DNA from 4 places in the Halomonas sp. DP8Y7-3 genome. Region 4 is predicted to be linked to each of the others. Evidence: predicted binding sites of a transcription regulator. Region 4 holds the regulator's gene; each other region holds the start of a gene.

Region 1 (7,707 bases), on a different contig from region 4:
CCGCCACCCGCTCCCTCGGTGTGATAGGTGTGGATGCCCCGTTCCTTGAAGGCGGCCAGCGTATCCTCGACAAACCCCGACTCGTTGAGGGTGTCGGTGTGGATCGCGATCTGCACGTCATAGCGCTCGGCAACGCTTAGACAGGTGTCGATGGACGCAGGCGTGGTCCCCCAGTCTTCGTGCAGCTTGAGCCCCATGGCGCCTGCCTCGATCTGAGCTTCAAGCGCCTCGGGCAGGCTGGCGTTGCCCTTGCCCAGTAGGCCGATGTTCATCGGCAGGCTGTCGCAGGCCTTGAGCATGTGATGAATGTGCCAGGCGCCAGGCGTGCAGGTGGTGGCATTGGAGCCGGTTGCAGGCCCGGTGCCGCCTCCCAGCATGGTGGTGATGCCGCTGGCCAGGGCCTCATCCACCAATTGAGGACAAATGAAATGCACGTGGGCATCGATGGCACCCGCCGTAAGGATCTTGCCTTCCCCTGCGATGACCTCTGTCCCCGGCCCGATGACGATGGTGACATCCGGTTGGGTATCCGGATTACCGGCCTTGCCGATGGCAGCGATTCTGCCCGCCTGCAGCCCGACGTCGGCCTTGACGATGCCCCACCAGTCGAGAATCAGCGCGTTGGTGATCACCGTATCCATCACCGCGTCATCGACACGCTGGCTTTGCCCCATGCCATCACGGATCACCTTGCCACCGCCGAACTTGACCTCATCACCGTAGTGGGTCGCATCCTGCTCGACCTCGATCCACAGCTCGGTATCCCCCAGGCGCACCCGGTCGCCCACGGTGGGCCCGTAGATGTCGGCGTAGGCTTGACGACTGATCTTCATGACGGGTCTCCCTGAACATCCGATGCAGTACCCAAAGGCCCCATGACCTCGCCACGAAAGCCATAGATGTGACGAGTGCCAGCAAAGCTGACCAGGGTGACCTCACGGGTCTGGCCCGGCTCGAAACGCACGGCGCTGCCGGCAGCAACATCCAGCCTGAAGCCACGCGCCTTGACGCGGTCAAACAAGAGCGCGGGATTGGTCTCGGCGAAATGGTAGTGCGAGCCGACCTGGATCGGCCGGTCGCCACGGTTGGCCACCTCGATGGTCACCCGCTCGCGCCCTTCACACAGTGCGATCTCGCCGTCCTTGAGTTGGTATTCTCCGGGTATCATGCCTCGCCCTCTGATGGTCCGTTGGCAACGGTCTACTCCCATGTCGCTGCTGCAAGCCGCTGCGGCAGACGACACTGAGCAGGCATCCGTTCAGGTAATCGGATGATGGACGGTCACCAGCTTCGTGCCGTCAGGAAAGGTGGCTTCGACCTGAACTTCGTCGACCATGTCGGCAACGCCCTCCATGACATCGTCACGGCCCAGGATCTGTTTGCCGTAGCTCATCATCTCGGCGACGCTGCGACCCTCACGGGCCCCCTCCATGATCTCGCAGCTGATCAACGCGACCGCCTCGGGATAGTTGAGCTTCAGGCCCTTGGCCCTTCGCCGTTCTGCTACTAACCCCGCGGTAAACAGCAGCAGCTTGTCCTTGTCTCTCGGTGTCAGCTCCATCGTTACTTCCTCAAGGTCAGACGACACGACGCTCGCTAGACGACGGTCGGCGTGGAGTCAGGTGAACCAGATGCGCGGCGGACAGGCCGTGCGCTCCAGCAACATCGGTCTTAGCAGTTTCCAGGCAGCCTCACACAGCGTCCAAGCTTCATGCCGCGAGTGCCCGAGATAGCGCAGCAGCAATACACCGTCACGCAGAGTGACCGCCCATGGCTGTTGCATCATCGAGGGTGAAGACAGATCGACGACATCGTCGGTGCGTCCCCGTCGGCCCGCCAGCTGTTCACGCAGCACCTCCACCGCTGCCGCGCCATCGTCCAAGCCTACGGCCCAAAGGGTGGCCTGAACGCTGCAGCCACGCTGGCCCCAGGCGCCGCTGAAGCGGCGGTGAAGCGGATCAAGCGGCTGACGCTCGATCCACAGCGGCTGGCCATCTCGGGCTAACCTGAAGCTCTGTTCCAGGTAGCCGCTGGCAAACGGCAGGTCACTGGCAGGCCGGCCCAGGGCGAGCACCTCCCAACCCAGGCAGCGCGCGTCCCCGTGCAACTCGATCTCGGTAGATTGGCGCCCACGAGAGCCATCGAAGGCAATGGTTTCCTGAGGCAACCACTCGAGGCTGGCGCCGGGCTCGACCACCAGCCGGGTGCGCTGGGACCAGCTCACCTCGTTGCTGTCCGCCCGATACAGCTTGTTAGCGGCAGGGGTCGTGAGTAGTGCGCTGGCACCCCTTGCCACCCGTGCTTGAATGTCCAGCGCATCACCGCTGACCAGCCCGCCCGGTGGATGCAACAGGTAGACGTGGCAGGTGCCGTCGCGTCCTTCGGGGTAAAAGGGCCGCTGCACCCTCAAGGGGCCACGGTGGTCCACTCGGTGCAATCGAGTCGCTGCACCATCATGGCGAAAGCCCAGTGACAGCCTCGCCTCCCAGCGCCGTCCCGCGTCAAAGCGATGGCCGTGCCGATCGGTCACATCCTGTATTGTCTGCGCGCTCATGGCTCTCCCGGACGATGGTTCGTGGTGACGCCGTCTGGCCACGCCACACAATACTGCCCGATGACGGTGCAATGGTCGTACCACCTCACCTTTAAATCCTGTTTTTTACTTTATTATCAACGATATATAGTGCACCGAAAGTGCGCCACGAAGCCCCCTTAGCTATCTAAGGCACCAACTCGGTGCACCGCCAATCGCATCCAGCATCATTTTGGTGCGCATGTCGCTATTGCTGTGGACCTCGTCGCCAGGACTGTGCAGCGTGGTCACTTGTCTGCCTGAGACCTCCCCCGCCCTTCCTGCCGCCCTTCTTCTATCTCCCCTTCACCGTCCTTCCATCGCCTTCCTGTCACGCCGCTTGCTACTGCCGTTAACCCTGCCTTAACCCCCCGCTTGGCTATGCTGCGCGCCTTTGAGAACCCAGGAGACCCATTCTCATGGTTCGGGCCCCTTTCCCTGGCTTACTGGCGGGCGTCCTGCTGTTGACGCTGGCTGGCTGCTCCATGATCGACGAGCCAACCTCCTACCCTGACAAGACCAACGCCTTGATCGCCCAGGTACCGGACTGGTCGGCAGCTGTCGGCGGTAGCGATGTCGGCTCACTCAACGACCTGATCGCGTCCGATGCGCTCGATCAGCTCGTTGAAAAGGCGCTGCAGGCCAACCCCGGCCTGCAACAGACCCTGTTGACGCTGCGTATCCGCCAGACACAGCTGCGCCAGACCGGTGCTGACCGCCTGCCCGAGGTCGAAGCCGGCTTCAGCGCCAGTGACAGCGAAGACAGTGCCAGCACCTACAGCGGCTCAGTCACGGTCAGTTGGGAAGCCGATCTGTGGCAGAAGATTGCCGATCGCACCGCCGCCGCCGATCAGGACGTCGCACAACAGGCGGCCCTGTATCAGGCCGCCCGGGACACCTTGGCGGCCGACGTGATGACCAGCTGGCTTGCGCTGATCGCGCAGCGTCATGCCATCACCATCCAGCAGCAGCGCCTGTCCACCCTTGAAAGCAACGAGTCCCTGATCCTTGAGCGCTATCGCAGCGGGCTCGGCAACCTCGAGGACCTGGACAGCGCGCGAAGCTCCACGGCCAGTGCCCGTGCCAGCCTGGTGGAGTATCAAGAGAGCCTGGCGCAGCAGCAGCGTGCACTGCAGACCCTGCTGGGCGAGATTCCCGATAGCGGCGAGGCGGTGGCCGACGACTATCCCGCGGTACTGACACCGCTGGCAGAGCTGCCAAGTCAGTCGCTGCGTCGCCGACCTGACCTGATCGCGGCCTACCACGCCGTTCAGGCGGCCGACTATCGCACCCACGCCGCCTACAAGGACCTGCTGCCAAGCATCAGCCTGCAGGCCGCCATCGAGGACGTGGCCGACTCGCCATCCCAGGCGCTGCTGACCGATCCGGTGTGGTCGCTGCTGGGTCAACTGACGGCTCCGCTGTTCCAGGGAGGCGAGCTTCGCGCAGCCGCCGACGAAGCCGAACTGGAGACCGCGCAGGCCTACCAGGCGTACCGCGAGACCCTGCTCGAGGCGGTTGGCGAGGTGGAAGATGCCCTCGGGCTCGAGCGCTCGCTCGCCCTGCAACAGCAGCACATCGCCAATGCCCTGGATCGCCAGCAATCTACCCTGGCCCAGTACCAGTCGAGCTACCGCTCGGGGCTGGTCGACATCCTCGACCTGCTCTCGGTGCAACAGCAGACCTACGACCTCGAGGCGCAACTCGATGACCTCAACTATCAGCGCCTGGCCAATCGTATCGATCTAGGCCTGGCACTCGGACTGGGAGTAAACCCATGACACGTCGCTGGAGAAAAGCGCTGCCCCTGAGTCTGGCCCTCGCGGTACTGGCGGCGGTGGTGGTTCATGTCGTCACGCCAGGTCAGGCACGAGGCCAGCACTCGCCACCCAGGCCTGGTGGCCAGCCGGAAGTCGATTCAGGCCAGGTGCAGGCAGGTCAGCAAGACCACCAGCAGGCCCCCCAGCGCACCGAGGTGACGGTGGTCACTGCAGAGACCGCGGCCCACGCTGCCCACATCAACGCCTACGGAGAAGCCAGTGCGCATTTCGAGCTGACTCTGAGCGCCGAGGTGTCCGGGCGCGTCGACGGCATTGCCGACAACTTCGAGGGAGGTCTTCGTATCGGAAAAGGCGAATTGCTGGCCACCCTGGAGGACAGTGGTTACCAGGAGGCCCTGGCCGTCGCCCAATCGACGCTGGCCACTGCCGAGGTGAGCCTGCTGGAGGAACAACGCCAGGGAGAACAGTCCAGAATCGAGTGGCGCTCGTCGGGGCTCACGGGCGAGCCTGACTCGCCGCTGGTACTTCGCGCCCCCCAGCTCGCCGCCGCGCAGGCGGCGGTCGATGAGGCCAAGGCGTCGCTGGCCGCCGCTCGCCAGGACCTCGACCAGACCCGCATCACCGCCCCCTTCGATGCCCTGATCACCGATCGCCACATCGCCCCGGGCAGTTTCGTGCAGTCTGGCACCGAGATCGCCACCCTGGTCAGCACCGACCGCATCGAGATCACCGTGAGTCTGTCCGCCGCGGAATGGGCGCAACTACCGGACTCGGCCACGCTTGCCGCGGGTGACTGGCCCGTCACGCTGACCGATATCGAGAGCGGAGAGCAATGGACCGGCCAGGTCATCCGGGCGCATCACCACCTGGACGCCACCAGCCGCCAGCGCTCTCTGGTGATCGCGGTTCAGGCCCCGTTCGACCAGACCCCCGCCCTGCTGCCCGGCACTTTCCTCGAGGCGAGCCTCAGCGGACGTACGCTCGATGGGTTGTGGCATCTCCCCGCCACCGCCCTCGGCCAGTCCGGACAGCTCTGGTACGTCACCGACGATGACGCTCTGGCCAGCGTCTCGACCGAGGCCGTCTTCAGCGACGGTGCCACGATATACGTAAGACCGCCCGAGGCGATCGCTGATCAGCCGACCCGGGTGGTCGTGCAACCCCTGAGCAGCTACGTCCAGGGCATGCTGGTGACCACCGTGGAGGCCCGTCAGGATGTCTGACACGAGCCATCGCCAAGGCGTGATCGCCTGGTTTGCCCGCAACCCGGTCGCTGCCAATCTCTTGATGTTGCTGGTGATCGCGCTGGGCGTCAGCGCCCTTGGCACCCTCCAGAAGGAGGCCTTCCCGAGCACAGAACCCGACAGCCTAAGCATCTCGGTCAGCTACGACAGTGGCTCGGCAAGGCAGTCAGAAGAAGGACTCGCGATCAAGATCGAGGATGCGCTGGAAGGGGTCATCGGTATCGATTCGATCGTCAGCACCTCCACCACCAGTGGCACCACCGTGACCGTGGAGAAGACCTCCGACTACGACCTGGATACCCTGCTCAGAGACGTCAAGACCCAGGTGGACGCCATCTCCAACTTTCCGGCCGACGCTGACAATCCGGTCATCAGCAAGGCTGAGCGCGAGGAGCACTCGCTGTGGATTCAGCTCTATGGCGACGCTGACCGCGCCACCCTGCAGCAGTTGGCCGACGACCTCAAGGCAGACCTGCTGGCCCATCAGGACGTCAGTCGTGTCTCGATCAGTGGCTGGCTCGATCCAATGATGGCCATCGAGATCGACGAGGGTCGCCTGGAAGCCTACGGCCTTTCGCTCACCGACGTGGAGGAAGCGGTCAATGCGAGCTCGACCAGCACCTCCAGCGCCGTATTGCACAACGCCGATCTCTACCTGCAGCTCAAGGCGTCGCGCCAGGCCTACCTCAAGGATGAGTTCGCCGCCATTCCACTGATCACCACCACCCAGGGCGATCAGATCCGTCTCGGTGACGTGGCCAGGATCCGCGACACCTTCGACGACACCACCTCCAGCCTGTCGCGCTTTGATGGCGAGGACAGCATCGCGTTACAGATCGTCACCACCGGCACCGATGACATTTCAGACTCGGTCATTGGCGCCCGCGACGTGATTCAGCAGTGGCGTGACGATGGGCTTCTGCCCCAAAACGTGCAGCTGGCCACCTGGTACGATCGCAGCACCTCGATCAACGAACGCCTGGCTCTGCTGATCGACAATGCGCTGTACGGCATTCTGCTGGTGTTTACCCTGCTGGCGCTGTTTCTCAACCTGAGGGTCGCGCTGTGGGTGGCCATGGGCCTCCCCTTTGTGTTCTGCGGTACGCTCTACTTCATGGGCGAGCCCTTGCTTGGGCTTACCCTCAACGAATTCACCACCTTTGGCTTCATCATGGCGCTGGGCATCGTGGTCGATGATGCCGTGGTCGTGGGCGAAAGCGTCTACGCCGAGCGCCGCGCCCATGGTGACACCCTGGACAACACCATTCGTGGCACCCTGCGCGTCGCGGTGCCCACCCTGTTTGGCGTGTTTACCACGGTGGTGGCCTTCTTTGCGCTCTCGCAGATAGAGGGCAGGCTAGGCAAGCTCTACGCCCAATTCGCCGCCGTGGTCGGCCTGTGTCTGGTGCTGTCGATCATCGAGTCGAAGCTGATTCTGCCGGCCCACCTGGCGCACCTGAATACCCGCTCCTCGACTTCCCGTCATCGTCTTGGCCGGCTGTGGGGGCGGCTACAGGACGCCGCCTCTGGCGCGATGGAACGCTTCACCCAGGCCGTCTATCGTCCGCTGGTCAAGCTCGCTCTGGTGCATCGAACCAGCGTCACAGTGCTGTTCACGGCGCTGTTGATCCTGGTCCTGGCCATGCCGTTCAACGGCAGCATTCGCATGAGTTTCTTCCCCGATATTGCAGGCGATACGGCGCGCGCCAACATCACGCTGGAAAACGATGCGAGCTACGGCTTGACCCACCGGGCGCTGGACCGCCTGCAGGACAGTGCCATCGAGGCCGACGCCACGCTGCGCCAGGGCAAAGGCGTCAGCGCCATCGAGCACCTGCAGATCACCTCGAGTGATGACCAGTCAGGGACCGTCACGGTCAAGCTTGCCGATGATTCGCCCTACGACCTTGACCAGTTCGCACGCCAGTGGACGGCCCTTGCCGGGCTCCCGGAAGGCACCCGCACGCTGAGTATTCAGAGCCGGCGCAGTGACTTCTCTGCGCTGCGCGTCGAGCTTCGCGCCAGCGACGATAACCTGCTGAGCGCGGCCGGCGACGAGTTCCTCGCGCGTCTTGAAGCCATTGATGCCGTCAGCGGCCTGGAAGACAAC
Region 2 (7,707 bases), on a different contig from region 4:
CCGCCGTAGTCATCAATGACCTGCGGCTGCACGCCGATCAGCGTGAGGTGTCGAGGTTGCCAGCCCAGCAACTGAGCCGCCGCCAGCACCTCCTGAAAGCCCGTCTGATGCAGTGACATCTTCTTGGCTCCCATAAAGCTCGGAACCTCATCGTCACGCACGACATGGATCGTCGCGGGAGGAAGCCCGTAGTCGATGGCATCAATGACCAGAAGCTCGCTGCATGCCTGGATGTAGGGCAGCAGATAAAGACCCTGGGTGCCTCCATCCAGCACCGTTACCTGAGGGGGCACATCAAAACGTTGATGGAGGGCTTCAACCGCCCGAACGCCAAATCCCTCATCGGCCCAGAGCACATTGCCGATTCCCAACACCAATATCGACGATGCTTGGCTGTCATTGTTATCCATGGTTAAAGGCATTCGGCTCCCACCTTCAAAGGCGCTAAGTTCCTGTCATATCAGCCGCTGATACCGGTAAACAGCAGACAACATAAAAATGCTCGGTATCGACATATAGGCATGTAAAAACAGTGAATTACTGAGCGAACACTAACGCTTCGCCAAACAAGAATTCAGTGTCGCAGAATAGCTCGGGCTGTAATCAAGAAAAAATGTCTCTATTGATCCAGCACAATTTAAAGGAAAAGGGGTAATCACTCTGTCCATTTTCTTCCATCAACAGGCGACTTCATCGCCGGCACGGCACACATAGGTGAGATGCGTCTCGATAAGGTGTATCAAGATAAGCCAGGAGGTACCCAGTCGCTCGTTAACGAGAGATAAGATTTCACGAGAGATAAGATTTCGCGACAGGGGATATCGAGAAGGAGCTTTCGAGACAGAGGCTTTCGAGACAGGGCTTTCTAAACAGGCTAAGGCGAGATATATCAACGGCCACTTATTTCTGCATATGACGGAAAAGCTGGCTCCTTTTCCTGATATCTAGAGGAGTCATCAACTGACAAGGATCGCTAGCGGGTTGGTAAGTAGCCCGCTAGCGTGTGTATGACAAGGTCTCTTCTTCTAGACCTTCTGGATCTTCCGAATCGTTTGAACTCTCTAAATCTTCGGGACCTCCTGAATCAGTGCATCAGAAGGGTTCATCGTCCTTGAAGGTACGTTCCCCCGAGATCATCGTCGAGACAATGCTCTGTCTCGACATGATGTCTTCGCGTATGGCGACGTATACGTGAATGATGATAAACACCACCATGACCCACATGCCAAGCCGGTGCAGGGTGTGAACATCCAGGCTCTGCCCTACCAGCGGAATGACCCAGCCGAACAAGCTGTCCTGCCAGCTCCCCCTGAGAGCCCCCTCAGCGTACAGCGCCATCCCCGTGACGATCATGAACAATGTTCCCAGGGTGATAAAAAGGAACATTGCCAGCTGCGCCAGGGGATTGTGCCCCACGTACTTGCGCGGACGCTTTTCAAGGAAAAGGTACCAGCGCAGCTCGAACCAGACTTCACGCCACCATTCGCCTCGATGCAGCGGCAGTCTGAACAGCTGCTTGGCATGATGGTTACCCACCAATGACCAGTAGAAGCGGAACAAGAAGCCAATGGTCAGTACGTATCCCGCGGTGAAATGCGCGAAACGGATGTAGCCCATCACGAAGTGATCGCTGGCCTCCCCGGAGACCGTCGGCAGCGGCTTGCCGATGAAATAGCCGGTGACGATCAGCACGAGAATCGCCAGGGCATTGGTCCAGTGCCATAGCCGTAACGGAGCTTCGTACACGTAGACCGAGGTCTGCCTGACGGAGTCAGGTAGCGCGCCGGCCTCAGTACCGGCGCCCCCTTCGCGTGATGCGCCCGGCTGGCCCGACACTTCTGGGTCAACAGAAGCCGCAGACGTCTGCGCAACATCCGGCGTCTTGGATTGCTGAGACATGATTCCTCCCCCGCTATCGCACGGTTACGCGGGACAGCTCTTCTCCGTCCTCGCTCATCACATGGGTGGAGCACGCCAGGCAAGGATCAAAGGAGTGCAGGGTGCGCAGGATTTCCACCGGTTCGTCCGGCCTTTCCATCGGAGTCCCCAGCAACGAGGCCTCGAAGGCTCCGATATTGCCTTCGGCATCCCTCGGGCTGCCGTTCCAGGTGGTGGGCACGATGCACTGATAGTTCTCGATCTTGCCGTCCTTGATGCGAATCCAGTGGCCGTTCATGCCCCTGGGAGCCGCCACGATACCCACCCCACGAGCTTCACTGGGCCAGGAGGCCGGGTCCCACTTCTCGATGTTGGCCGTGGCGAGGTCACCTGCTCGAATATTGGCCACCAGTTCGTGCCAGTCATCGAGCATCATGGAGGCGCAGTAATGCGCCTCAAGCGCCCGCGCCAGGGTGCGCCCTATCGTCGAAGGCAGTGCCTGGCGTGGCGTAAGGCGGGTACCGGCAAGCTGATTGAAGGCCGCCAGGGAGCTGTCGACCTGGTCGATGACGAACTCGTTGCCCTGGGCGTAATTGAGGATATAGCGGGCCAGTGGCCCCACCTCCATGGCGTGCCCGCGCCAGCGCGGCGACTTTATCCAGGAATACTTGGCCGACTCATCCAATTCCCGGATGTGGGTACGGGTGCCTACGGTTGCCTGGCCCAGCTCGTAGTGGTGTTCCGTCTCGCCGTCCCACGGGTGAAGCCCCTTTGACTCGTCGGCGTAGCGATACCATGAATGGGCCACGAACTCCTGGATCTGCTCTGGATCGGTGGGGTCGACCTCGTGCACCTCGTCCCAGTTACCACCGACGATGGCACCGCCCTTCAATTGATCGGTGGACTTGTCGTAGTTGACCTTGGAGTAGTCGCCGTAATCCATCACATTGCTGCCAGCGAGACCGCCGCCATGGAGCCAGTCCTTGTAGAAGCTGGCAATGGCGATCACATCCGGCAGGTAGACGTTCTGGGAGAACGCAAAGGCCTCTTCCATACGAGTCCGAACGAAATTGAGTCGCTCCATATTGAGCGGAGCCCCGGCAGCCAGGTCACCGTCGATATTGATGGCGCAAGGCACCCCACCCACCATGTAGTTGGGATGCGGGTTCTTGCCGCCGAACACCGTATGGACCTTGACGATCTCCTTCTGTAGATCGAGTGCCTCCAGATAGTGGGCGGTGGCCATGAGATCCGCCTCCGGTGACAGCTTGTACGCCGGGTTGTCCCAGTAGCCGTTCTTGAACAGGCCCAGCTGGCCAGACTCGATAAAGGTCTTCAGACGATTCTGCACATCCCGAAAGTAGCCAGGGGATGACAGCGGATGGTTGGGGCCGGTCAGTTGCTGCAGACGAGATGTGGCCCTGGGATCGGCGCGCAGCGCATTGACGGGATTGACCCAGTCGAGCGCATGCAGGTGATAGAAGTGGACCACGTGATCGTGCCACTGCAGCACCTTTGCCATCATTTCCCGAATCAGGTGAGCATTGCGTGGGATGCGTATATCCAGGGCATTTTCCACCGCTCTCACCGATGCCAGCGCATGACATCCTGTGCAGACGCCGCAGATGCGCTCGACAAAGGCCCAGGCATCCCGGGGGTCACGGCCCTTCAAAATGACCTCAAGCCCACGCCACATGGTGCCCGTGGAGACCGCATTGCGAATGATGTTGTTGTCATCCACATTGACCTCGCAGCGCATGTGCCCCTCGATGCGCGTGACGGGATCCACCACGATGCGGCGGCCGCTTCTATCCAGATCGAACCCGTTGGGTGTGCGCGTCTGTGTCATCAGACCTCCTCCTTGCTGACGGATGACTGGCGCTTGACCTGCGCCCGTTTCAATGCGGTGACCGCGGCATGAATGGCGACCGCGCTGCCCACACCGGTCGCCACGGCACCACCGATCTGGTCGGCATTGGCCTCGATACCGAATTGGTGAACGTCCTGCAGGCGGGCGTACCAGGACCCTTTATCCCAAAAGCCATCCTCCGAGCAGCCGATACAGCCATGACCTGCCTGGATGGGAAAACTCACGCCTTCATTCCAGCGCACGGTGGAACAGGCGTTGTAGGTGGTCGGGCCCTTGCAGCCGACCTTATAAAGGCAATAGCCGCGCCTCGCCCCCTCGTCATCGAAGGCCTCGACAAATTGGCCAGCATCGAAGTGCGGACGCCGATAGCATTTGTCATGGATTCGCTGGGAATAGAACATCTTCGGACGCCCAGTACGATCCAGCTCGGGCAGGCGATCGAAGGTCAGCATGTAGGTGATGACGCCGGTCATGACCTCAGCGATGGGGGGACAGCCCGGCACCTTGATGATCGGCTTGTCGGTGATGACCTTATGCACTGGAGTGGCCCGGGTAGGGTTGGGCCTGGCGGCCTGAACACACCCGTGACTGGCGCAGGAGCCCCACGAGATGACAGCCTTGGCATGGGCCGCAGCCTCCCGCAGCTGGTCCACGAACGGGCGGCCTCCCACGATGCAGAACATGCCGTCTTCGTTGAGCGGTGGATTCCCCTCTACCGCCAGGATGTAGTTGCCTTTGTAGCGTTCGATGGTGTCGGCAAGCGCCGCCTCAGCCTGATGCCCTGCTGCGGCCATCAAGGTGTCGTCGTAGTCCAGCGAGATCATGGACAGCACCACGTCCTTCACCAATGGGTGAGCCGACCGGATAAAGGACTCTGAGCAACATGTGCATTCCAGGCCATGGACCCACACCACCGGTGTGCGGGGCTTGGTTTCCATGGCGTGGGCAATCTTGGCCGTATAGGCGGGCCCCAGGCCCAGCGCTGCTGCGGTCAGAGAGCAAAACTTGAGGAACGAGCGACGCGTGACTCCCTGTCGGCGCATCACGTCGTAAAAGGTCTCGATGGGTTCCATCATCAACGACTCCCCTGTCGTGGTCGTCAATCGATCTTCAATCGGCGTTTGGCATCCTGCTGGCGATGACGTATCCATCGCGCGGGATCAGGACAGCTCCATGGCTAGCGCCGACGCTCACGGTCCACAAGAGAAAAGCAATACATATGCCAACGACGTTTTCGTTATATCTTTCAGACAGGTAGCAGTATTTTCACGTTGCCGGCGGTAACCCGGCGACCGGTCGCTGTGCGCCAGGTTCTCGGCCCAGCCGGCACATCAGCACAGGGCGGCAAGCAACTTGCCAGCGCCGCTAATCGGCCACACCGCCGCCTTCCTGCTTGACATTCCAGGTCAGCCAAGTAGAATGCAGCGCCATTGAAAGGCTACGTAGCTCAGTTGGTTAGAGCACATCACTCATAATGATGGGGTCCCCTGTTCGAGTCAGGGCGTAGCCACCAGATACAGAAAAAGCCCGTCGATCCCTGATCGACGGGCTTTTTCGTTGTGACGAGATAGGCCGAGGGACCCTGACCTTTCCCCCAAGCTTCAGGGGCCGACAGGCCTGGAAACAAGGATGACGGCGCGACTGTCTAGGGCGTGCCGTCTCTCTGCATCCTGCAGGGCGCTGATGCGGGATGGCTGATGCCAGCTGTCACATGCCCGCCCAGCGCCCCTATCTCGTTGGGTTCCTCGAGGGTCAGACCAGTGTCGGCTGGTTGAAAAACGCCGTCAGCACGCGAGTCAGATGCTCGACATCCTGGCTGCCTGCGGTCTCGCGAATCGAGTGCATGGCCCACTGCGGAACGCCAACATCCAGCGTAGGCACCCCAAGCTCAGTCGCGGTAATCGGCCCGATGGTGCTGCCGCAGCCCATGTCGGCCCGGGTGATAAAGGTCTGCACCGGCACGTCCGCCTGCTCGCACAGATCACGGAACATGGCGGCCGTGGCACTGTTGGTGGCATAGCGCTGATTGGCATTGGTCTTGATCACTGGCCCGCCATTGAGACTTGGGCCGTGCTGCGCGTCATGCTTGTCCTTGAAGTTCGGATGCAGGGCGTGGGCATTATCACAGGAGATCATGCGCGACGATTGAATCAGGCGAATGTAGCCTTCTTCCGTCCCCTCACCGACCTGCCCATTCACGCGCTTCAGCACGTCCGCCAGGAACGGGCCCTGGGCACCGCAGGCACTGGCACTGCCGACTTCCTCGTGGTCATTGGCCACCAGCACCATGCCCTGGTCGCCATCGGCATCCAGCATGGCCTCAAGCCCCATGAAGCAGGACAGCAGGTTGTCCAGCCGGGCACTGGCGATCAGCTCCTGGCGCAGCCCTACCAGTGACGGCGGCTGCAGGTCGTAGAAGCCCAGTTCGAAGTCCAGCACCTTGGCATCGCCGAGTCCGTGCTGCTGCTCCAGCCATGCCTGCAACAGGCTCTCCAGAGTCGCGTCCTCATCGGCCTGCATGACGACCGGGGCCATCTGGGTCTGGGCATTCATCGCACGCCCGTCGTTGGCTTCACGATCCAGATGAATCGCCAGGCTGGGAATGATCGCAATCGCCTGCTCGACGTTGATCAGCACGCCCTTCACCTGGCCATTCGGCAATCTAACGTGAATGCGGCCTGCCAGGCCCAGATCCCGGTCAAACCAGGGCGACAGCAGCGCGCCGCCATAGACCTGAACGCCCAGCTGCAACCACCCCGCCGAACGCTGGGCAGCATGGGTCTTGAGTCGTAGATTGGGGCTGTCGGTATGTGCACCGACCATACGCAGCGATGACAGAGGTTGCGTGCTGGGCAGGTTCACCGCAATGATGGAGGAGTCATTGCGAGTCACATAGAAGCGGTCGCCGGGAACCAATTCCCAGCTGTCGGTCTCCAACAGATGGCGGTAGCCCGCATCTTCGAGCCGCTGAGCCATGTTCGCAGTGGCATGCCAAGGGCTGGGTGAACGGCGAAGAAAGTCGAGCAACCGACTGAGCCTTTTGGCGCATTCGGTATCATCCTTTGGCAAGCACTCCTGTGACATGGGCGTCCTCTGATGCATGATAGTAATGGTTCAAGGTTTGTCCTTTACTCTGTTAACACGGTAAAGGACAAGGATTGACAGCAAGCTGCTACAATGCGAATCCGGTCCAAGGGACCCGCCGACCGAGTCGGTGTCAGACCGACGAGTGTACACGAATCCTGGAGTGCTTCATTGATGAGCCTGATTGAGTCTGCGGGTCGCGCCCTGGCGCTTTCCCTGCTGATCGCGGCCCCAACGGCGCTGGCCACTCCCACGCCCGGCGACGACCAGCGTCAGGCGGCCATGGAGGTGGCCGAATCGCTGCGTTACGGCCACTACGCGGATGTGAAGCTGGACGACCAATGGTCCAACCGCGCCTTCCAGCGCTACCTCGACGTGTTGGATGGACAACGCGCCTACTTCCTTCAAGACGACGTGGATGACTTCGGTGATCTACGCACCGGCATGGATGAAGCCTTGCTGGATGGCTCCCTGGCCAGGGCCTACGACCTCTACCAGCGCTATCACGAGCGCGCCGAAGCACGCCTTGACTGGATGCTGGACGAGATCGATGACCTCGACATGTCCTTCGATGGGCAGGGTCGACTGGAGCTGGATCGCGAAGACGCCTCCTGGGCCGCCTCTCAGGAGAGCCTGGACGAGCTGTGGCGCAAGCGCCTGGCCAACGCCGCCCTAACGCTGTCGATCAGTGGACAGGACGACGACAAGGTCATCGATACCCTGCGCGAGCGCTACGAGACCCAGAAGCACCGTCTTGAGCAGACCAACTCAGAGGATGTGTTCGGACTGATCATGGCCGCCGCTACCGGCACCGTTGACCCCCACACGGAATACCTGTCGCCGCGCCAGGGTGAATCCTTCGACATTCAGATGCG
Region 3 (7,707 bases), on a different contig from region 4:
CAGTGACTTCAGCACACTCATCCACTGCAAGTGCTCGAAGGGCCGAATCTCATCACTGTCTCGCTGCAGCAGGTTGGCCGAACGCACATCAATGATGCGGGTGATCATGTCGGCACGCTCCAGCTGGCGCCCCAACATCATGAAGGTCCGTGGACCGCCGTAGCTCAGGGTCCCTTCGATAAGGCCAATCAGCGTCTGGCAGCCACGAATCACCAGTTTGAGAAAGACCTCGCGACGGCCAGGTCCCAACCCGGCATCAGCCTGGGCGCTGGCATTCATGTAGAGCTGGTTGATCTCTTCCCAGACTTCCCGGGGCACCACGTCCCGGGTAGTCCTCAGGTTTTCCCGGGCCTGAGCCAGGGCGGACAGAATCGACCCGGAGTAGCGCCGGTCAGCACACAGAAATTGGATGACGTTGCGATCATTGGGCTCATCGTAAAGGGTGGCAAAAAGCTCCCCGCCTCCGGTGATATCGACCATCGCCGCCCAGCCCAGCGGCTGCCGATAGGGCATGTCGAGCATCAGGTGGCTGGAGACATTGATCAGACGCGCGGTGTCCTCGGCCCGTTCGATATAGCGGGCCATCCAGTACAGGTTCTCGGCGACTCTTGAAAGCATCAGCATGGTCTCAGTCCTCCCCCGTCTCGACGATCCAGGTGTCCTTGCTGCCCCCGCCCTGGGACGAGTTGACCACCAGCGACCCCTTTACCAGCGCAACACGGGTCAAGCCGCCGGTGGTGACATAGGCACCATCCTGGCCAGACAGGATGAAGGGCCGAAGATCGACGTGGCGAGGCTCAGGCCGACCGTCGAACAGGGTCGGCGTGGTCGACAGGTTGAGCATGGGCTGGGCCATGTAGTTGCGCGGATCCTGCTGGATCAACTTGGCGAAGGCGTCGCGTTCCGCCTGGGAGGCCTGAGGCCCCATCAGCATGCCGTAGCCGCCTGACTCGTTGGCCGGCTTTACCACCAGTTCATGCAGGTGCTCCAGCACGTAGCGCCGATCCTCCTCAAGCATGCAGAGGTAGCTCGGTACGTTCGGCAGCAAGGCATCCTGGTCCAGGTAGTACTTGATCAGCTGCGGCACGAAGGCATAAACGACCTTGTCATCGGCCACCCCGGCCCCGGGGGCATTGGCCAGTGCCACCTTGCCGCTGCGCCAGGCCCGCATCAGTCCCGGCACCCCCAATACAGAGTCGGCACGGAAGGCCTCCGGGTCGAGGAAGGCATCATCGATACGCCGATAGATGACGTCTACCCGGGTCAGCCCCTGTACCGTGCGCATGTAGACCACATCGTCATCATCGACGACAAGGTCAGAGCCCTGGACCAGCTGCACCCCCATCTGCTGCGCCAGATAGGCATGCTCGTAGTAGGCAGAGTTGTAGATCCCCGGCGTCAGCACCACCACTTGCGGGTCGTCCCAGGGACGAGGCGACATGCCGGCCAGCATGTCGTAAAGCTGGGGCACATAATCGTCCACGGGAAGAATCTTGCCCGAGGCAAACAGCTCCGGCAGCACGCGCTTGGTCACGTTGCGGTTCTCGAGCATGTACGAGACGCCGGAGGGGATTCGCAGGTTATCTTCCAGCACGTAGATCGTGCCGTCCCCACCGCGCACCAGGTCGGACCCACAAATGTGTGCCCAGACGCCGTGGGGCGGGTCGATACCGACGCACTGGGGACGAAAGTTGACCGACTGCGCCAGCACATCGGCGGGCAAGACCCCATCCTTGATGACCTTCTGGTCATGGTAGAGGTCGTCGATAAACAGGTTGAGCGCCTCGACGCGCTGCTTCAGGCCGGCTTCGGTACGCCGCCATTCATCTGCAGGAATGATCCTGGGTACGATATCGAAGGGCCAGGCCCGATCGATCATGCTGCCTTCCGAATACACCGTGAAGGTGATGCCCATGGTTCTGATGGCAATCTCTGCCGCCGTCTTGCGCTCAGCCAGCTCATCCGGCGCAAATCCCTCCAGCACGTCGCACAGCATCTTGGCCGCGTCCCGCGGCATCCCGGGCATGGCCACCAGTTCATCGTAGAACCCAGCGCAGTTGTACTGCTGCCAATCCACATGGCTCATCGGCACACCCTCTTGTTATCAACAGCGGTCTACCCTGCTATGCCTTCGTCCACCGGGGCATCCTGCACCGGATCGTGATGCACCAGACTGGCGTACATCCCATCGACATATCGGGGTCCCCTACCTGCTGTATAGCAAGGTCTGTACCAGAACACAGAAAATCTGCCGTATCGGACACAGGTAAGTTAGCCGCCGGGACAATCGGCACCGCAACGGACACATGGCGACGCATGTGTCACGCCCCTGGCAGGCTGCTGGCTCGTCCTCGGGGCACTTCTGCCGACGCGCGCACCAGGACAGTGCGTCACGACGGGCTGACGCCGGCCTCTCCAACCTCAACAGGATGTGGATGCTTTGTCGCCGCCAAAGGGGTGTGGATGGTTTGGCCACGAGAGTTTGGTCTGGAGAGCTTGGTCAGGAAAGCGAGCCAAGCTCATGGACCCACCTGCGGATACTTGCCAGGGGTCCTGAGGGATGAGGTTCTGAGGGTATAAGGTTACAGTGCAGCTCAACGGGCATACGGCGGACTTGAGCCGATGCCCAGCCTGGGGTACATCTTGATCACAGCGCCACGGGTGCTGTATCCCTTCGTCATCAGGAGACACATCGCACTCATCATGTCCTCGTATGCCGGGACCGCAGGACGGTCCATCCTTGGCCATGACGTGCCTGCCAGCCGGCGCTGCGTCATGCGCGTATCAGGCCCTCGCTCGGGCACTGCAAGATGAACTATTACCTGCGCCATACCACCCGCTATCGCTATAGCGAGATCGTGACGCTCAGCGAGAATGAAGCCTGTCTGTCCCCTCGCGTGCTGGGCTGGCAACAGGTGGCCTTCGCGCGCCTGTCCACATCGCCCCTGACTCCGCTGCACCAGCAACGCTGCGATGCCTTTGGCAACCGTATCAACCTGTTTGCCATCGACACGCCGCACCAGGTGCTGGAAGTGACCCTGGAAGCGCGGATCACCACCTCCCCACGGCCCCAGCCCCCTGCCAATGCCATGTCCTGGGAAACCTGCCGCGACCTATTGGCAACACCTGGCACCACGAGCTACTGGGAAGCTCAGCCATTTCTCGAAAACTCGGCCTATATCGAGCGTCGTCCACTGCTGGCGGCGTGGGTGGAGGCCTGCTTTCCCCCTGGCGGCGACCTGGTGGAATGTGTGGATGCCCTTAATCGCCGTATCTATGACGAGTTCTACTACGACAGTCAGTTCAGCAACCTGGAAACCACGCCGTCGCAGGTACTGGTAGAGCGTCGCGGGGTCTGCCAGGATTTTGCCCATCTTGCGATCGCCGCCTTGCGCTCCATCGGCCTGGCCGCTCGTTACGTCAGCGGCTACCTGGAGACCAGTCCGCCTCCTGGGCAGCCCCGCTTGCTAGGGGCAGACGCCTCACACGCCTGGTTCGCGGTGCTGATACCGGGGTGGGGCTGGCTGGACCTCGACCCCACCAACGGTGTGCGCGTTGGCGAGCGTCACTTGCTGCTGGGTTGGGGCCGAGACTATGACGACGTAGCGCCGATCAAGGGCGTCGTGACCGGTGGCGGCCGGCAACAGCTTGAGGTCGAAGTCGATGTCCTGCCCATTGCCAGTGACCCGGACGCCAGCGCCGAGGGTCATGGAGACAACAGCGACAGCATGGACGAGCCGCTGGCCAGCTGAAACGGCACGGCCCGAGCCGCTAGCACTTGGAGCCTGAGCGTTACACCACACTGGGATGTTCGCATTGCGTTCCTGCTCGCCAATCGCCACTATCGGCGTCTTGGCGCCTGACGATTCCCTGGGGCGCACTGCTGGAGAGGTGTCATGCAGGACCTGCTGATCTGGATCGCCACAGGCTTCGGGCTAGGCCACTCGCCCTGGGCCCCCGGAACCGTCGGAACCTTGATCGGCATTCCCGTGGCCTGGTACTTGCTGCGGCTGCCGCCGGCACGACGGCTTGCGATCGCGCTGCTGCTGATCCTGACCGCCGTTCCCATCTGCCACTTTGCCTCGCTGTGGCTGGGAGGCGGCGATCTCTCCCAGATCGTACTGGATGAGTGGGTAGCCCTGCCGCTGGTAGTTCTGGCCTTCTCGCGCCACCGCCGCCGGATCATGCTGCCGCTCGGATACCTGCTGTTTCGTCTGTTCGATATTTCCAAGCTATCCCCCGTGCGGGAGATCGAAGGCATCGGCGGCGGCCTGGGCATTGTCGCGGATGATGTCATGGCCGCCGTCTATGCGGCGCTGACTCTGGCCCTGCTGGTACGCCTGACACGCCGTTACTGGCGCACCGACAGCCCTCGCTAAGGAAGTGCTGAAGTCATCAGCCTAGCGGCGCAAGGCCCACGCAGCGCCGCCCCCGGAGCCTAGGCGGTATAGGTGAGGAGATCGAGAAGCGCGCAACGAAGCGAAGCGGCGGACTTCATGCAGTGTTTCCCTACGCCTGTTCATGACAAAAAAAGCCGCCCTGAAGGGCGGCAAGACGGGACAGGATTCGATCGAAACCTATTAGTCAGTCCAGAACTCACTCCGGAATCAGCACAGCGTCAATGATGTGGATGACACCATTGCTTGCCTGAATGTCACGTTCTACCAGCGTCGCGTTGCCTACTTGCCAATCACCATCCTGCTCCTCGACCGACATGTCGGTACCCTGCAGGGTGGTGACAACATCGCTGTCGCCTGGCTGCCACGCGCCATCCACGAGATGATAGGACACGACTTCGACCAGACGACGATGCTGAGTCTTGTCGTCGCTTAGCCAATCGTCGAGGCGGCCTTCGGGCAGCGCGTCGAAGGCTTCCTGGGTCGCCGCGAAGACCGTCATCTCCCCTTCCTCGCTCATGCGCTCGTCCAGGTCGGACGCCTCCACCGCAGTAGCAAATGTCGTCAGGCGCTCATCGTCCTGAATCACCTGCCACAGCGTGTCGCCCTCAGCCGCTGCTGCGCTGGTGCACACTGCCGAGGCGCTGAACAGCAACCCGGCGGCCAAAAGTCCCTTTGCCTTCATGCTCCTTCCTCCTGACATCATGCCTTCGGTGGACTTGTCGGCTCGTGGCACCGGAGTCCTACTCACCAGGGCTTCTCAACCTGCGTTCCGTAAACCTGGCTCCTTAAACCGGAGCTCCTGAAACCTGGCTCCTTAAACCGAGGACCCGTAAACCAAGCCCCCGTAAACCAGAGCCCTGTGAACCAAGGCGATATGCACCACTCAGAACACCGAGGCGATATGTAACAACATCATGTACAAAAACTAGACCAGATTAATATTTCGTACAAGTATTTTTCTACCCGATGCTTTCCCCTCACCCAATCCATCAAAACGTCACAAAGAGGCGTCATCATGCTGCGTCGAAAGAAACGTCGGCGGCGCCACAGCGCAAGCGCACCCCGCATAAGCTATACACAACTTGCACAAAATAGAAATGCATGACAACCTTGTACATGACGCCGCAAGGGGTAGGCCAGCAAGGCAGCGAGCCACCACTTGCAGCGTAACCTCGCAAGGAGCGATGAAAGATGACGCGCCAAGGAGGGCGCCAGATGTACTACCCCATCACATGCACACTGTGCGGCCATGACCAGGCCACACTTATTCCGGCATCCGCTTCGCAGCACAATGACTGGGATGAACTCCGCTGCGTCGAGTGTGACGAGTTCCACGCCACCATTGCCGATTGGGAGCAGCGTCAGACACCGGACTATCTGCGATTTCTCAACAAGTCTCGCAGCCTGATGATGGCCATCCGCAGAGAGCAACATGGCCAACACCGCAGTGCTGGCGCACAGGAGTGCAGCACATGATTACCGTTGCTCTAGACCTCAACTGCAGCATCTGCGGTCACAGCCGCTTCACTCTTCCTGTTGGTCGCGACGACGGTGACAGCGTGCACTGCGCCAACTGTACCGCTTACAAGTGCAAGGCCATGGACCTGGAACGGGCGCTCATGGCGACGACACCACCTCCCCCTCAGCCCATGCCCAGCCCAGCGGCGGCCATGGCCTGAGACATAGACACGCCACCGCGTCCTGGCGATGTTGCGCCGCCCCATCAGGGCGGCGCTTTTTATTGGCATGGTGAATCACCGGTCTGGCAAGTACCTGAAATAGCACCTGACATGACAGGAGGCTTGCAGGGTTAGACGCCTGGCGAGCGGTGTCTTGAGGTATGATCTTGGCGCCAGTGACGTTTGCCGCTGCCAGCACACTGAGAGGTGAGCAGCGTCAAACCCGCGTCACACCCCTCACTGGCCGCCCCGAAACCACCTGGACACATGGCTCAGACTGAGCCGGAGACACCATGCCCGACAACGCAATTCCGGCGGCCTCAGCGCGCCGTCAAGACAGCCGCGCCCAGGCGCTTCCTATCCTCGTGGTGTGCGCCGCGCTGTACGGCATCAGCCTGGCAGCCGGCTATCACATCAACGCGGTAGTGCTGACCATTCTCAGCATGATCATCCTTTGCCTGCTGAGGATTCCCGTGGCCATTGCCTTGATCAGTGCGGCCATGCTCGGCGCACTGCATGCGGGGATGCCGATGACCGACGCCATCGGCGCGTTCAACGACAATCTGCTGGTAGGCGCTCAGGTCGGTCTGACCTATGTGATGATCGGCGCCTTCGCCGTTGCGCTGTCCCGCAGTGGCCTGCTGGAGCTGCTGGCCGATGCCATTTCATCGCGACTTGGCAGTCACGAGGAAGGCACTCGGCGCAGCGTCAAATGGACGCTGTTCGGGCTATTCATCGTGGCCTCGCTGATGTCCCAGAATCTGGTGCCGGTGCATATCGCCTTTATCCCGATCTTGATCCCACCGCTGCTTGGTGTGCTGGACCGTCTCAAGGTCGACCGCCGCGCCGTAGCCTGCATTCTGGCGTGCTCTATCAGCGCCAGCTACCTGCTGCTACCCACCGGATTTGGCGCCATCTTCCTCAACGAGATCCTGCTGGCCAACGTCAACAGCGTGGGCGCTGCACACGGCCTGACAGCGACTGCCGACATGGCGCCCAAGGCCATGGCCTTACCCGTGCTGGGACTGGTCGCAGGGCTGCTGGTGGCAGTCTTCATCAGCTACCGCAGGCCGCGGGACTACGCCACTCCTGACGCCTCCGTCGCGATCACCCGGCCGACCGCCCCCTCGCGGCTGAAGCCCCTTCAGCTCATAATCACGCTGGCGGCGCTGGCCGTGGCACTGGTCTTTCAGCTTAGCTTTGATTCACTGCTGATCGGAGCCATGGTGGGCTTCCTGATTCTGACCCTTGGCGGCATCTTCCGCTGGCAGGAGCAGGACGACGTGTTCACCGATGGGCTGCGAATGATGGCTCAGATCGCCGTCATCATCACCATCGCCTCAGGCTTCGCCGGCGTACTGACCGCGACGGGGGAAATCGACGCCCTGGTCAGCGCCTCGGCAGCGTTGATTGGCGGCAACATGGCGGTGGGCGCAGCGGTCATGCTGATCGTCGGTCTGTTCATTACCATCGGCTTTGGCGATTCCTTTGCCAGCGTGCCCATTCTGGCCCCGATCTATCTGCCGCTGGCGCTGACGCTGGGCTTTGACCCGCTGGCAGCCATTGCCCTGCTGGGCGCTTCTGCCGCCCTCGGCGATGCCGGCTCGCCTGCGTCCACCATTACCCTC
Region 4 (7,707 bases):
TAGAAGCCCAGGTCTTCGAGAGCCTGAAGCGCCACGGACTTTCCCGAGCCAGAGCGACCACTGATGATCACGAGCTGCATGTCCTGTCTCCTTGGCAGGGGGCGATAAGAGGGCAGTTGGTGTCAACCGCGCGGTGACGGCCAGATCACGCTCGATCAGAGCGTGCTATCTGGCTAGATGGTAATCAGCTAAATGGCAATCAGCTAGAGGTTAATCAGCGAGATCCCCATCAGCGAGGCGCCATTCTTCAAGGCGCCAGGCAAGGCGTGCGCCATCAAGACATAGGATCAAGGCGCTTTCGCTGCGTGCCGTCAGCTCGTGGCGTCGCCGGGGGCTTGCTGGCGAATCGCTTCCTGCAAGCGCTCGTGCAGCTCGCGCTGGGACGTCGCGTGGCGCAGACGATGTCGGGTATCGGCGTCATTCATGACCCCGGCCACCTGGCCCAGCAAGGCTAGGTGAGCATCATCCGCTTCTTCAGGCACCAGCAAGACAAAGACCAGGTCCACCGGTTCGCCGTCGATGGCGTCGAAATCAATCGGCTCTGCCAGCTTGAGAAAGCCAGAGATAGGGGCCTTGCAGTGAGGGTTGCGAGCATGCGGAATGGCCACGCCATTGCCGATGCCGGTGCTACCCAGACGTTCGCGGCCGATCAGGCGACTGAAGACTTCCTGGCTATCCAGGCTTGGTGTGTTCTGCGCAATGAAGGTGCTGAAAAATTCCAGCACCCTCTTCTTGCTGCCCCCCGGGACGTCAAATAGCGTGCGCTCGGGGGGGAGAATGGCATCCAATGTCATGAGAGGTCAGCGAATTCCGGCGCCTTGGGCGCGGGCTTGGGATTTTTCCTTGTGCTTGACGAGCTGGCGGTCCAGCTTGTCGGCAAGGGCGTCGATGGCGGCGTACATGTCGCCGTCCTGGGCTTCTGCATGCAGGTCTGCACCGGCAGCGTGAAGCGTACAGGCAGCCTGTTGGCGCTCCTTCTCCACCGAGAGGGTGACCTGCACATTGGTGATGTTGTCGTAGTGGCGCTCCACACGGGCGAGCTTCTCTTGTACGTAGTCACGCAGGGGATCGGTCAATTCGACGTGGTGGCCGGTAATGTTGACTTGCATGACAAGGCTCCTTGCTCTTGCGGGTGGTTGCTCGATTGTAACCCTTTTTCCGATCCTGCAAACCCCCCTGCTTCTACGCATTAAGACGCAGATGTCGTGCGATATTTCAAGCGCTTGCGCTTTTCATGTAACTGCGCTACGCGCTCTGCTCGCCGCCTGTCTCGAGCCATCTGACCGGGCTCAGCGCAGGCGCTTGCGCTCGCTTGAAGAGGGAATATTCATCGCTTCTCGATACTTGGCGACGGTGCGTCGGGCGACGTTGACACCGTCTTCGGCGAGCAGCTCCACCAATTTGCTGTCAGACAGCGGTTTGCGAGGCGGCTCCTGCTGGATCAGCGACTTGATCATGGCGCGTATGGCAGTGCTGGAATGGGCATCCCCATCCTGACCCACCTGGCTGGAAAAGAAATACTTGAGCTCGAACACTCCCCGTGGCGTATGCACGAATTTCTGGGTCGTCACCCGGGAGATGGTCGATTCGTGCATCTCGACCTTGGCCGCAATGTCTGCCAACACCAGTGGTTTCATGGCGGCTTCACCCTGCTCGAGGAAGTCGAGCTGCCGCTCCATGATTTCGCGTCCGACCCTCAACAGGGTGTCGTTGCGGCTTGCCAGGCTCTTGATCAGCCAGCGCGCCTCCTGCAGATGGTCCTTCAGAAACTGGTTGTCCTGGCTCTTGTCGGCCCGTCGGATCAAGGCCGCATAGTCGGGTTGAATGCGCAGGCGTGGCATCGCCTCAGGGTTCAGCTCGACGCGCCAGCCTTCTTCGGTGTGGCGGACCACCAGATCGGGAATGACATAGTCGTTGTCGCTGTCGCCGTACTGGCTGCCAGGCCTAGGGTCGAGGCCACGGATCAGTTCGATGACATCATCCAGCTGCTCTTCGGTCAGGCTCAGGCGGCGCTTCAGCAGACGACGATCACCGCTGGCCAGTGCCTCGAGAAACTGGCGTACCAGTCTTCCCGCCTGGGGCAGAAGGGGGGTGTCACGGGGCAGGCTGTCCAGTTGCAGCTGCAGGCATTCGCGCAAATCTCGGGCAAATACACCGGTAGGTTCGAATTGCTGCAGCCTGGCCAGCACCGACGCCACGTCCTGCAGGGGCGGGGCAGCAGCGTCGTCATCGGCCAGGCCCTGGGCGATATCGTCAAGGTGTCCCACCAGGTAGCCATCGCCGTTGACCGCGTCAATCAGGCACTCTGCGATGCGCCTGTCATTATCATTGAGGTCCAGCAGGGCCAGCTGCCAGCTAAGGTGGCCATGCAGGGATTGCCCGCTGGCCTGGCGCTCGAAGTCTGGCGCCTCGGCGCTGCCGGCCGGGGCGGTGCCAAGGTCCTGATAGGTATCGGACCAGTCGCTGTCGACCGTTAGCTCGGAGGGGATCTCGTCGGCCCAGTCGTCGTCCTTGCTGTCCTTGACCTGCAGCTCGCCGAATTCATCCTCCAGCTCGAGCATCGGGTTGGCCTCGAGCGCCTGCTGGACTTCCTGGCGCAGGTCCAGCGTGGAAAGCTGGAGCAGGCCAATAGCCTGTTGCAGCTGAGGGGTCATGGTCAGCTGGGTGCCGATCTTCAGCTGCAGTGACGCCTTGAGGGCCATGATGTGACTTCCGTTCGTGGAGCTGAAAAGCCTTACCCTAACGGCGGGTCAGGTACCATGCAAGCTTCTTGCCAACTTGTGGGCAGGGGGTGGCGCGCAGGGCTTGCTGTGCCCCGCATGCGCGTCAGTGCAAGGTCGAGCGGGCGCCATGAAGACCCTGCCTACATAGCGGCCCGGCAGCGCTAATATAGTGGTTAAAGGCGAAAGTTTTCGCCGAGATAGACTTCCTTGACGCGCTGGTTGGCAAGGATCGACTCGGCACTGCCTTCGGCGATGATCTGGCCGTCGCCGACAATGTAGGCGCGGTCACAGATGTCCAGCGTCTCGCGCACGTTGTGGTCGGTGATCAAGACGCCGATGTCACGAGCCTTGAGCTGGCGAATGATCGACTTGATCTCGCCGACGGAGATCGGATCCACCCCGGCAAAGGGTTCGTCGAGCAGAATGAAGGCGGGTTCTGTGGCCAGGGCTCGGGCGATCTCGACCCGGCGTCTTTCCCCGCCGGACAGGCTCATGCCCGGGTTGTCGCGAATGTGGCTGACATGGAAGTCTTCGAGCAGTTGCTCAAGGCGCGCCTGGCGACCTTCCCGGTCGAGGTCCTTGCGGGTCTCGAGGATCGCCATGATGTTGTCGGCTACGGACAGCTTGCGGAAGATGGAGGCTTCCTGGGGCAGGTAGCCAATACCCGCCAGTGCCCGCTGGTGCATGGCCGCGCGGCTCAGGTCGTCATCGTCGATGCTGATGGTGCCAGCATCCGCCCTGACCAGTCCGACGATCATGTAGAAGGAGGTGGTCTTGCCTGCGCCGTTGGGGCCCAGCAGGCCCACAATGCTGCCCTGTTCGATGGACAGGCTGATGTCCTGGACGACGCGGCGCTTCTTGTAGCTCTTGGCCAGATGGCGAGCGTGGAGAGTCTTCATCAGTTTCCTTGGCTTTCCGGCTCGAGGGTCATGCGAATGCGCTGCTGGCCGTCGACACCCTGTGCGCTGGAGCGAGCCTGGACAACGCGGCGATCCAGAAAGTACTCCAGGTAGGCGCCGTCGAAGGTGTCATTGGCCTTGTGCAATTCCGCCTGGTCGATGAGTTCCATGCGGCGCTCGGCAACATGGTAGACCACCTTCTTGCCCCAGCCCTTGACCACCGGCTCTTCCGGCGAAGGCTGCTGCTCCAGGTAGGCGCGGGAGCCAGTCGCCGTGGCGCGGGACAGCTGACCCTGGTCGTTGCGCTGAATTTCCACACGCTCACCGGTCAGGAGCATGCTGCCCTGTTGAATACGCACATCGCCGGTATACACCGCTGTGCCTGCGCGGTCATCCAGGTCCAGCTGGTCGGCCTCTACCTGAATGGGGGCGCTGCGGTCGCTTTCCAGCGCCAGGGTGACGGTGCTGGTGGCGACGCTCGTCAGGCCCAGGGCCAGGGCGAGCAGTAGCGCGGGACGGGAACGCATCATGGAAGTGACTCCTTGTTAGAGCTCGGGCTGAGAGCGGCTCTGGCTTATTGAGGCTCTGGCGGATGATAGCCGGTGACATTGTCGGTCAGACGGGCGGTATTGTCATGGATCCAGGCATCGAAGCGCTCGCCTCGCATTTCCTGGGGGGGCTGACGCAATACCGCAGGCGTCTCACTCCAGGCGTGGCCTGAATCGCTGTCATAGACCAGCACCTCGGTATCCAGCTGCCAGCGCTCGGCAGGGGCCTCGAGGTGGGCATCTCCGGTCAGTGTCAGAGGGTTGCCGTCCGGGCCAAGTTCGCCGTCGGTGGCAGTGGCGATCCACAGGCGGCCGCTGTCATCGACAAGCTCCATGTCAGGTTGGTCGACGCGGGTGATGTCATCCAGCGGGGTGTGCACCAGACGCGGGGTCGTGATGCGCTGATGGGGCGCACCCTCGGTGTCGAAGCGCGTCAGGGTGGCATCGATCAGGTAGTAGTCCGGCTCGCCGGCCTGATCGTCGGTGATCAGGTCAGGCACAGTGCCGTCCCGCGGGTCGAGCAGGGCCAGACCGCCGCCCAGCACGAGCAGCAGGATGACCAGCCAGAAACGGAAGCCGGGCCGCAGTGAGCGCCATGTCATATCAGGGGTCCGTCCTTCAGATAGCTGTCCACCACGCCGTCGAGGCGGCCCTGGGCAGCCAGCAAGGTATCCGTGATGTCGCGCACTGCGCCATGACCGCCGCCGCGCTCGGTGACCCAGCGGGCGCGTTCGCGAATGTAGAACGGGGCGCCTGGCACGCTGATGCCCACGCCACAGCGGTCAATGCACGGCAGGTCGGGCAGGTCGTCTCCGCAATAGGCCACCTCTTCCAGTGACAGCGACAGCTCGGCGCACAGCGATTCCAGCGCCGGCAGCTTGCGTTCGACACCTTGCTGGACGTGCTGGATGCCCAGCGCCTTGGCGCGCTGGGAGACCATGGGTGAGCTACGCCCGGTGATCAGAGCGACGTCGATTCCCGCGCGCCTGGCCAGTTTGATACCGTGGCCATCAAGGGTGTTGAAGGCCTTCAGTTCCGTACCGTCGGCATGAAAGATAAGCTGCCCATCGGTCAGCACGCCGTCCACATCCAGCGCCAGCAGCTTCACGCGGCCAAGTCGTTGCACCAGGTCAGGGGAGAGTGAGGCAAGTGGGTCGTGGGCCATCATGGCGATCCTTGATGTTGAGTGGGCAGAAGGTGTGACGGCAGCTGCCCGGCGGTAGCGCCCGGAGTGCCGTCAGGCCAGGCGTCAAATGACACCTGCTGCCAGCAGGTCATGCATGTGTAGCGCGCCAACCGGGCGCTGCTGGTCATCCACCACCGCCAGAGCGGTGATGCGACTGTCTTCCATCAGCTTGACGGCTTCCGCCGCCAGGGTGTCGGGACGGATGCGCCGTCCGGGACTGGTCATGACATCGTCCACGCTCAGGGTGCTGAAATCCTGGTGGCGGTCAAGGGTTCGGCGCAGGTCGCCATCGGTATAGACGCCCGCCAGGGTACCGTCATCGGCCACTACGCAGGTGAAACCGAGGCCCTGGCGAGTGATCTCGAGCAGAGCATCTCTGAGCGGTGAGCCAGTCGCCACGACGGGAAGTCTGTCGCCGGTATGCATCAGGTCTGCCACCGTCAGCAGCAGGCGTTTGCCCAGGCTGCCACCGGGGTGGGACAGCGCGAAGTCTTCCGCGGTAAAGCCGCGGGATTCAAGCAGTGCGACGGCCAGGGCGTCACCCAGGGCAAGCGCGGCCGTGGTAGAGGACGTGGGGGCGAGGTCGAGCGGGCAGGCCTCGCGTTCGACGCCGGCATCCAGATGGGCCTCGGCGTGGCGCGCCAGGGTCGACCCGGGCCTGCCGGTCATGCTGATCAGCGGAATGCCCATACGCTTCAATAGAGGCAGCAAGGCGGTAACTTCGGCAGTCTCGCCGGAATTGGACAGCGCCAGGACCACGTCACCTGGGGTGATCATGCCAAGGTCGCCATGGCTGGCTTCACCGGGATGAACAAAGAACGCCGGGGTGCCGGTGCTGGCCAGAGTGGCGGCAATCTTGCCGCCGATGTGGCCGGATTTGCCCATGCCTGTCACCACCACCCGTCCTTGGCAGGCCAGGATCAGCGTGCAGGCGCGCTCAAAGGCCTCATCGAGGCGCTGAATCAACGCATCGACCGCGTCGCGCTCCAGTTCCAGCGTGCGTCGGGCGATAGCGCGAACATTGATGGGTGTCGAGGGCGACGCCCCGTCGGGAAATTTGGTCATGGCCATGATTGTTGCCGTTTACCACCGTTGTCACAAGGGTCAGGCTGTCAGGGAGGTACCCAGCCAGAACAGATAGAAGGCGTAGCTGGCTGCCAGCAGCGCGCCGACGATGCGTCCGACGCGCCCGCGGCGCTGCCACAGCAGGATGGCCGCCAGCGCCAGCGTCAGGCCGAGCATGACCGGAAAGTCGCGCCCCGCGGCGTCAGGGTCGGTGGCCCCCGGTGCCAGCAAGCCAGGTACGGGCAGCACGGCCAGCATGTTGAACAGGTTGGAGCCGATGACATTGCCGATGGCGAGGTCGTGGTGACGCTTCAGGGCGCTGGCAACACAGGCGGCAAGCTCGGGCAGGCTGGTGCCGATAGCGACGACGGTCAGGCCAATGACCAGCTCGCTCACCCCGAAGGAGCGTGCCAGCTCGGTTGCGCCCCAGACCAGCCCGCGGGAGCTGGCGATCATCACCGCCAGGGTCACGACCAGCCAGACAAGGGCCTTGCCCAGCGCCATGCCGGGGATCTCGCCGGCGACGTCCTGTTGCCCTTCGTCTGCGCGAAACAGCCACCAGATGCTGAACACCAGCAGGGCCAGCAGCAGGGCCGCGTCGACGCTGTTCAGCTGGCCATCGGCCAGGGCATAGCCGGCCAGTCCGGTCGCGCCCAGCAGTAGTGGCAGTTCGCGACGAACGATGCTGAAACGCACCGGAATCGGCACGACCAGGGCGGTCACGCCCAGTACCAGCGCGATGTTGGCGATGTTGGAGCCGAGTGCATTGCCGGTAGCAAGGTCAGGCGTGCCATCCAGTGATGCCATCACCGACACGACGATCTCCGGGGCGGAGGTGCCGATGGAGACGATGGTCATGCCGACCAGCATGATGCTCATGCCGGCGCGATACGCGGTTGCAGCGGCCGCGCCAACGAAGCGATCGGCGCTCCATAGCAGGCCAACAAGACCAAGAGCGACAGCGACGAGCGGTAACAACATGCGGACAACCTGATGGTGAATATCGAGGGCGCCCATTGAACCCTGCCAACATCCTGCGCGCAAGCGCGCAGCCGCTGCACTGGCGTGGCATGTTTCAGTTAAGATACGATGTTCGAAAACCGAGCGCATGGCAACGCGCTCTATCATGTTTCCTGGTTCCATGGTCGTGGCGGAGCCCGTCTGCGTTTTGCAGCGAGCGAGGCAGCGGCGTTTGTTTCATGGCGACCATCATTGTTTGGGGACTGCGATGACGGCTTCCTCCTTGGTGGAGGTGGAGAACCTGCATTTCACGCGCGGCGATAGAG

Evidence for each region. The regulator sigma-54, encoded in region 4, starts transcription at its own class of promoters, with help from an activator protein. The targets are predictions, from matches to a motif close to TGGCACNNNNNTTGCTNT.
Region 1: KUV86_RS18060 (urease accessory protein UreD) is a predicted target of sigma-54. The motif match lies at 2,620-2,637, and genes of this name have one in related genera.
Region 2: KUV86_RS19115 (hydrogenase small subunit) is a predicted target of sigma-54. The motif match lies at 4,956-4,973, and genes of this name have one in related genera.
Region 3: KUV86_RS12805 (circularly permuted type 2 ATP-grasp protein) is a predicted target of sigma-54. The motif match lies at 2,218-2,235, and genes of this name have one in related genera.

What each region holds. Positions count from the first base shown of each region.
Region 1 covers NZ_JAHVIO010000019.1:82,344-90,050, forward strand. Annotated here, with positions in the region: gene ureC (urease subunit alpha) at 1-833, opposite strand, end outside; gene KUV86_RS18050 (urease subunit beta) at 830-1,168, opposite strand; gene ureA (urease subunit gamma) at 1,259-1,561, opposite strand; gene KUV86_RS18060 (urease accessory protein UreD) at 1,619-2,554, opposite strand; gene KUV86_RS18065 (TolC family protein) at 2,992-4,353, shown strand; gene KUV86_RS18070 (efflux RND transporter periplasmic adaptor subunit) at 4,350-5,576, shown strand; gene KUV86_RS18075 (efflux RND transporter permease subunit) at 5,569-7,707, shown strand, end outside.
Region 2 covers NZ_JAHVIO010000019.1:336,274-343,980, forward strand. Annotated here, with positions in the region: gene KUV86_RS19100 (HyaD/HybD family hydrogenase maturation endopeptidase) at 1-422, opposite strand, end outside; gene cybH (Ni/Fe-hydrogenase, b-type cytochrome subunit) at 1,093-1,899, opposite strand; gene KUV86_RS19110 (nickel-dependent hydrogenase large subunit) at 1,913-3,727, opposite strand; gene KUV86_RS19115 (hydrogenase small subunit) at 3,727-4,824, opposite strand; tRNA gene KUV86_RS19120 (tRNA-Met) at 5,185-5,261, shown strand; gene KUV86_RS19125 (M18 family aminopeptidase) at 5,501-6,832, opposite strand; gene KUV86_RS19130 (carboxy terminal-processing peptidase) at 7,007-7,707, shown strand, end outside.
Region 3 covers NZ_JAHVIO010000010.1:25,854-33,560, reverse strand. Annotated here, with positions in the region: gene KUV86_RS12810 (alpha-E domain-containing protein) at 1-624, opposite strand, end outside; gene KUV86_RS12805 (circularly permuted type 2 ATP-grasp protein) at 629-2,086, opposite strand; gene KUV86_RS12800 (transglutaminase domain-containing protein) at 2,811-3,752, shown strand; gene KUV86_RS12795 (phosphatidylglycerophosphatase A) at 3,897-4,379, shown strand; gene KUV86_RS12790 (fasciclin domain-containing protein) at 4,597-5,082, opposite strand; gene KUV86_RS12785 (hypothetical protein) at 5,592-5,876, shown strand; gene KUV86_RS12780 (hypothetical protein) at 5,873-6,079, shown strand; gene KUV86_RS12775 (Na+/H+ antiporter family protein) at 6,373-7,707, shown strand, end outside.
Region 4 covers NZ_JAHVIO010000014.1:327,483-335,189, reverse strand. Annotated here, with positions in the region: gene rapZ (RNase adapter RapZ) at 1-80, opposite strand, end outside; gene ptsN (PTS IIA-like nitrogen regulatory protein PtsN) at 312-794, opposite strand; gene hpf (ribosome hibernation-promoting factor, HPF/YfiA family) at 801-1,109, opposite strand; gene KUV86_RS16035 (RNA polymerase factor sigma-54) at 1,290-2,702, opposite strand; gene lptB (LPS export ABC transporter ATP-binding protein) at 2,897-3,622, opposite strand; gene lptA (lipopolysaccharide transport periplasmic protein LptA) at 3,622-4,152, opposite strand; gene lptC (LPS export ABC transporter periplasmic protein LptC) at 4,197-4,772, opposite strand; gene KUV86_RS16015 (KdsC family phosphatase) at 4,769-5,335, opposite strand; gene KUV86_RS16010 (KpsF/GutQ family sugar-phosphate isomerase) at 5,420-6,427, opposite strand; gene KUV86_RS16005 (calcium/sodium antiporter) at 6,461-7,402, opposite strand; gene KUV86_RS16000 (ABC transporter ATP-binding protein) at 7,650-7,707, shown strand, end outside.